3 regions of the Pseudomonas sihuiensis genome follow, and region 3 is predicted to be linked to each of the others. Evidence: predicted binding sites of a transcription regulator. Region 3 holds the regulator's gene; each other region holds the start of a gene.
The links. Region 3 encodes FliA, which starts transcription of late flagellar genes. Its sites were predicted from a motif close to CTAAAGTTTNNNNNNNNNNNGCCGNTAA; they were not measured.
Positions count from the first base shown of each region.

Region 1: the regulator FliA is predicted to act here: its motif matches at 816-843, upstream of motA (flagellar motor stator protein MotA).
Region 2: the regulator FliA is predicted to act here: its motif matches at 1,067-1,094, upstream of BLT86_RS07770 (methyl-accepting chemotaxis protein).

Region 1 is NZ_LT629797.1:4,808,164-4,810,429, forward strand. It holds gene BLT86_RS22520 (HDOD domain-containing protein) at 1-778, opposite strand, end outside; gene motA (flagellar motor stator protein MotA) at 898-1,749, shown strand; gene motB (flagellar motor protein MotB) at 1,753-2,266, shown strand, end outside.
Region 2 is NZ_LT629797.1:1,644,525-1,646,790, forward strand. It holds gene BLT86_RS07770 (methyl-accepting chemotaxis protein) at 1-1,023, opposite strand, end outside; gene BLT86_RS07775 (Na+/H+ antiporter family protein) at 1,139-2,266, opposite strand, start outside.
Region 3 is NZ_LT629797.1:1,908,708-1,910,973, forward strand. It holds gene BLT86_RS08995 (protein phosphatase CheZ) at 1-346, opposite strand, end outside; gene BLT86_RS09000 (chemotaxis response regulator CheY) at 366-740, opposite strand; gene fliA (RNA polymerase sigma factor FliA) at 841-1,587, opposite strand; gene fleN (flagellar synthesis regulator FleN) at 1,584-2,266, opposite strand, start outside.

The sequences.
Region 1 (2,266 bases), 2.6 Mb from region 3:
CGTTGGCCAGCAGCACGCAGTTGCTCGGATGGGTGAGCCAGTGGCGCAGGGGGATGTCGGCGTCGAGCATCTGCTGTTGATGCAGGGGATGCTCGTTGTCGCGAGCGATGTGCAGCGCCCGGACCAGTTGGCGACGATCACGCTCGAGCAGGCGGTAGCCGCGCACGATCCATTCTGGCAGTCGCCAGCGCTCGGCCAGTTTGACGCACAGCTGGATCAAGGTGACGCCGAGCAGCTCTTTCTCGACAGCAGCGGGCCGTTCGCCCTTGAGCAGCACGCGTTGCTCCCAGGCCTCGAACAGCTGCGGATGGGCGCACAGCAATGGCCAGATGGGTGAGAGAAACAGCAGGCTGCAGCCGTGCAGTTCATTCCACAAGCGCGCCAGGCGAGCACCGAACAGGCCACGAGCCTGTTGGCTGGCATGCTGACTGATCAGCAAAATCTGCTTGAATGCTAGAGGGATGTCACTTTCTGGCAGGGCAGGCGCCTGGCTGAGCAGGGCTTCGCAGCGGCTCAGGCCCAGGCGCGACAGCGCAGTTTCGACGCTCTCGGCTGGATCGCTGAGGCTGTTGCTCGATTGGTTTGCCTCGCGCAGTACCTGCAGGGCGAAAGAGGGGCTGGACTCTATCGCCTCGGCAATTTCGCGCCAGGTCCGGCGACTGTCTCCCAGGATGCGACGCAGGCGCAAATGCTGCTGCTGCTCGATAGGCAGTGGCAACTTGCCCAGATGTTGTACCCAGGCGTCCAGAGTGCGTGGCAGAGACTTTGACGTCGGCATATTGGCTCGAGTCGAACTGGCTTTTGACCATAACTGGCTATAGTCTGGCGTATAAGCTCCGATAATTAGAAGGGTTGTTTTTAATAACCCGTCCACTAGGCACTACAAGCGTTTACTCCATGGTAAAAATCTTAGGCATCATTGTCGTCTTTGGCTGTGTGCTCGGCGGGTTCATACTCTCGGGCGGGAAGTTCATGGCATTGGTCCACCCCTTCGAGGTTCTGATTATTGGCGGCGCGGCGCTGGGAGCATTCCTCCAGGCCAACCCCGGCAGCATGTTCATGCAGGTTTTCAAGAAATCGCTGAGCATGTTTGGCAGTCGCTTTACCCACGCTTATTACCTCGAAGTGCTCAAACTGCTGTACGAGATCCTCAACAAGAGTCGCCGCGAGGGCATGATGGCCATCGAGGCAGACGTCGAAGATCCCAACGCCAGTCCGATCTTCAGCAAGTATCCCGGTGTGCTCAAGGATGCGCGGATGACTGCGTTCATCTGCGATTACCTGCGCATCATGTCTTCCGGCAACATGGCGCCGCACGAACTCGAAGGCCTGTTCGACATGGAACTGGCCAGCCTCAAGGAGGAAGTGGAGCACCCGGCGCACGCCGTGGCCAAGGTCGCCGACGGCATGCCGGCCATGGGTATCGTCGCGGCCGTGCTGGGCATCGTGATCACCATGTCGATCCTGGCAGAAGCGGACAACGCGCAGATCGGTGAGAAGGTGGGTACTGCTCTGGTCGGTACCTTCCTCGGCATTCTCGCTTCCTACGGTTTCTTCGGCCCACTGTCGAACGCGCTGGAACATGACGCCAAGGAAGAGCTGAACCTTTACGAAGCGATCAAGGCGACCCTGGTCGCTTCAGCATCGGGCATGCCGCCGACCCTGGCCGTAGAGTTCGGGCGCAAGGTGCTGTATCCGGCGCATCGTCCGAGCTTCAGCGAGCTCGAACAGGCCATGCGCGGCAGCTAAGCCATGGAAAATAACCAACCCATCATCGTCAAGCGGGTCAAGAAGACCGCTGGCGGACACCATGGCGGTGCCTGGAAGATCGCTTTTGCCGACTTCGCAACCGCCATGATGGCGTTCTTCCTGGTCATGTGGCTGATGACATCGGCCACTCCGGAACAGAAGAAAGCCATTTCCGGCTATTTCCAGGACCCGATCGGTTTCACCGAGAGTGCCAGTCCATACGCCATCGACCTGGGCGGCACGCCTACGCCAGCGCCCGAGCGCACCCTTAATCCTGACATCTCCGAGACGCCGGAGAGTCAACCGGATGAGTCCGGCGTCAGCACCGATCAGATCGAAACCCTGGCTGAAAAGATGGAGCAGGAGCGTCTGGAACTGCTGTTGCAGGAGCTGCAGAACAAGGTCGAAGAGAATCCCGAGCTGCAGCGTTTCAAGGACCAGATACTGTTCGAAATCACCCAGGATGGCCTGCGCATCCAGATCATGGACGCCGAGAATCGACCGATGTTCGCCCTCG
Region 2 (2,266 bases), 260 kb from region 3:
GGCGTTCTGCGCACTCTTGGCGACTTCGTGCGCGGCGGCGGACATTTCGTTGATCGCCGTGGCCACCTGATCGGTTTCATGGCGCTGCTGCCCCATGGCCTGCTCGGAGCGCTGCGCCTGTTCCGAAACCTGGCCCACCAGCTCGGTAAGCTGCCCGGTCATTTCGACGATCTGCCGCACCAGGCCATGCACCTTCTCGACAAACCGGTTGAAGGACCCGGCCAACTGGCCCAACTCGTCTTCACTGGTGACGGGCAGGCGGCGGGTCAGATCGCCCTCCCCCGCGGCGATATCGTCGAGGTTGGCCTTGATTTGCTGCAGCGGACGCAGGAAGGCGTTGCTCAGCCAGACACCTATCACGCCAAACACCAGCAGAAGGACCGCCGCCACTACCATGATGCTGGTGATGATGGTGCCGATGCGGCGGTCGATCTCGGCCTGTACTTCGGCGATCTGCGCCTCGATACCGTCGAGGTTGAGCGCGGTGCCAAGGGCCATGTCCCATTTGGGCAGGTAGTAGCTGTAGGCGAGCTTGGGCACCATTACCGATTCGTTACCCGGCAGCGGCGAGGAGTAGTTGACGAAGTAGCTGTTGTTCTTCGCCACGTTGACCAACTCGCGGTTGATGTACACACCGTTCGGGTCGCGCCGGTCGGCCAGGCTCTTGCCGACATCCACCGGGCTGTCGCCACGGAACAGGCGCACTACGTTGGAGTCGTGGCCGAAGAAGTAGCCGTCGGCGCCGTACTTGATCTTCGAGAGGATGGCGATGGCCTGTTCGCGACTGGCCATGTCGCCTTGCGCGGCGCCATCGTAGAGCCCCTTCACCGAGCCCAGTGCGATCTGGATGTAGTGCTCGAGCTCGCTGCGTTTCTCCTGCAGCAGACGCTCACGGGTCTCGGCCACTTCGTCAGCAGCCAGATTCTGCAACACCCTCGCCGCCGTTCCGCTGAGCACCAGCGCGAAGAGGATGACGGGAACCAGCGCAAGCAGGATTACCTTGGCTTTCAATGTCAGGCGCATTCTTATTGTCCTTGTGTGCGAAACCAAAAACGGGGCTACCGATATATCGGCAACCCCGTGGAAGAATTAAGCGACCCAAGGCGCCGAGAACTTAACCCGGCGTCTGTTCACGCCTTTACAGCAGCATAGCGGCGGCCCAACCGAACGCCAGCAGCGGCAGGTTGTAGTGCAGGAAGGTGGGTACCACGCTGTCCCAGATGTGGTTGTGCTGACCGTCGGCGTTCAACCCCGAGGTTGGCCCGAGCGTCGAGTCCGAGGCAGGTGAACCCGCGTCACCCAAGGCACCGGCCGTGCCGACGATGCAGACGATGGCCAGCGGGCTGAAACCCAGTTGCACGCCCAGCGGCACGAAGATCGCGGCGATGATCGGGATGGTCGAGAAGGAAGAGCCAATGCCCATGGTCACCAGCAGCCCGACCAGCAGCATCAGCAGCGCGCCAACGGCCTTGTTGTGGCCAATCAGGGCTGCAGAGCTATCGACCAGCGTCTTGACCTCACCGGTGGTCTTCATCACCTCGGCGAAACCTGCAGCGGCGATCATGATGAAGCCGATCATGGCCATCATCTTCATGCCCTCGGTAAACAGGCCGTCCGCTTCTTTCCAGCGCACCACGCCGGACACCGAGAAAATCACGAAACCGACCAGCGCACCGATGATCATCGAGTCCAGCCACAGCTGCACGACGAACGCCGCGGCGATGGCCAGCCCTGCCACCAGCAGGCTCAACGGGTTGTACTGCACGTCCACGCGCTCGGCCTGCGCGACCTTTTCCAGGTCATATACGCGCTTGCCGCGATAGCTGAACAGCACCGCCACGAGCAGACCGAAGAGCATGCCCAGTGCCGGAATGGCCATGGCCTGGGTGATGCTGATGCCCGTGACGTCGACACCAGACTTGGCGACATTGGCCAGCAGGATGTCGTTGAGGAAGATGCCGCCAAAACCCACCGGCAGGAACATGTACGGCGTGATCAGACCGAAGGTCAGCACGCAGGCGATCAAGCGACGGTCCAGTTGCAACTTGCTCAATACATAGAGCAGCGGCGGTACCAGCAACGGAATGAAGGCGATGTGAATCGGCAGCAGGTTCTGCGAGGAGATCGCCACCGCCAGCAGCAGCCCGATCAGCAGCCACTTCAGCGCACCACCGGCGCCTTCCTGCTGCTTGCCGACCAGCGCCAGAGCCTTGTCCGCCAGGGCGTGGGCCAGGCCCGCCTTGGCAATGGCAACGGCGAAAGCGCC
Region 3 (2,266 bases):
CGTTGACCAGCGGCGCACTCTGCTCCACCAGATCCATGGTCCGGTTGGCGGCCTTCTCGGTCATGGTCACGACGTAGTTCAGGCGCTCGGTAGCGTCGGCGATCTGCGACAGCTCCTGGGTATGCGGCATACGCGGATCGAGCTGAAAATTGACAATGGCGTTGTGCAGTTCACGGGTCAGTTTGCCGACCTCGTGATACAGCCCGCGATCGCGGACCTTGTTCAGCTCGTTGATCAGTTGCACCGCGGCGCCGAAATTACCTTGCTCAAGGCTATCGACCAGATCGCGGGCATTGTTTTTCAGGGTCGACTCAAGGTCACCCAGCGTGGAGTCATCATGTTCCATAGCACCCTCGCGGCTGACATCAGCCGTTGACCCGCTCGAAGATCTTCTCGATCTTTTCCTTCAACACCTGAGCGGTGAAGGGTTTGACCACGTAGCCATTCACACCGGCCTGGGCCGCCTCGATGATCTGATCGCGCTTGGCTTCAGCGGTCACCATCAGCACCGGCAGGTGCTTGAGGCGCTCGTCGGCACGTACGGCGCGCAGCAGGTCGATGCCGGTCATGCCGGGCATGTTCCAGTCGGTCACCAGAAAGTCGAAGCTACCGCTTTGCAGCATCGGCAGCGCCGAGGTGCCGTCATCGGCTTCCGCGGTGTTGGTGAAACCCAAGTCCCGCAAGAGGTTCTTGATGATCCGTCGCATCGTCGAGAAATCGTCAACGATGAGGATTTTCATGTTCTTGTCCAAGTCGACCTCCGTACAGTCCCAAACGTATTGCGCTTGCAACTACGTCCTTTAATCGTGAAACCGTTTTGCGCCTGCGAGTACGCCGCGTTCAGCCAGCACGCCATTCACTCAGCCGCGAGCGCAAACGCGCCGCGCACTGGCTGTGCAACTGGCTCACGCGTGACTCACTAACCCCCAGCACTTCACCGATTTCCTTCAAGTTCAGTTCTTCATCGTAATACAGCGCCAGCACCAGACGTTCGCGCTCCGGCAAACCGGCGATGGCATCGGCCAAGGCCGCCTGGAAGCGTTCGTCTTCGAGGTCCCGCGAAGGTTCGAGGTGAGTGTGTCCGGCGTCTTCGTGCAACCCGCCATGCTCACCGTCCTGCAACAGGTCGTCGAAACTGAACAGGCGGCTGCCCAAAGTGTCGCCAAGAATGCCGTAGTAATCCTCCAGACTCAATTGGAGTTCGGCCGCAACCTCGTGATCTTTAGCGTCCCGCCCGGTTCTTGCCTCAACGACACGAATGGCATCGCTGACCATACGGCTGTTGCGGTGCACCGAACGCGGCGCCCAATCACCCTTGCGCACCTCGTCGAGCATGGAGCCGCGAATACGGATACCGGCGAAGGTCTCGAAACTGGCACCCTTGCTGGAGTCGTATTTGCGTGAGGCTTCGAGCAGGCCGATCATGCCGGCCTGGATAAGATCATCGACCTGCACGCTGGCCGGCAGACGAGCCAGCAGGTGGTAGGCGATGCGCTTGACCAGCGGCGCATAGCGCTCGATCAGCTGGTGCTGGGAGTCCTGCGCCTGAGCCTTGTTGTACATACGAAGTCCAGAGGCTGCTGTCATACGGCCGAGTCTGCGGTCGGTTGTTGCACCAGACGCTCGACGAAAAACTCCAGATGACCACGGGGATTGGCCGGTAACGGCCAGGTATCTACCTTCTGAGCTATCGCCTTGAACGCCAGGGCGCACTTGGATCGAGGGAAGGCTTCATAGACAGCACGCTGCTTTTGCACGGCCTTGCGCACACACTCATCGTAGGGCACGGCACCGACATACTGCAGGGCGACATCGAGGAAGCGATCCGTCACCTTGGTCAGCTTAGCAAAGAGATTTCGTCCTTCCTGCGGGCTGTGGGCCATATTGGCCAGTACGCGGAAGCGGCTGATGCCGTGATCGCGATTGAGCAGTTTGATCAGCGCGTAGGCATCGGTAATCGAGGTGGGCTCATCGCAGACCACCACAAGGATCTCCTGCGCCGCACGCACGAAGCTGACCACCGCATCACCGATACCGGCAGCGGTGTCGATCACCAGCACGTCAAGATTTTCGCTGATGTCACTGAACGCCTGGATCAACCCGGCGTGCTGCATCGGCGTGAGGCTGACCATGCTCTGCGTACCGGATGCTGCCGGCACGATGCGCACGCCGCCCGGCCCCTGCAGCAGGACGTCACGCAGATCGCATTCACCCGCGATGACATCGGCCAGGGTGCGCTTGGGCGTCAGGCCCAACAGAACGTCGA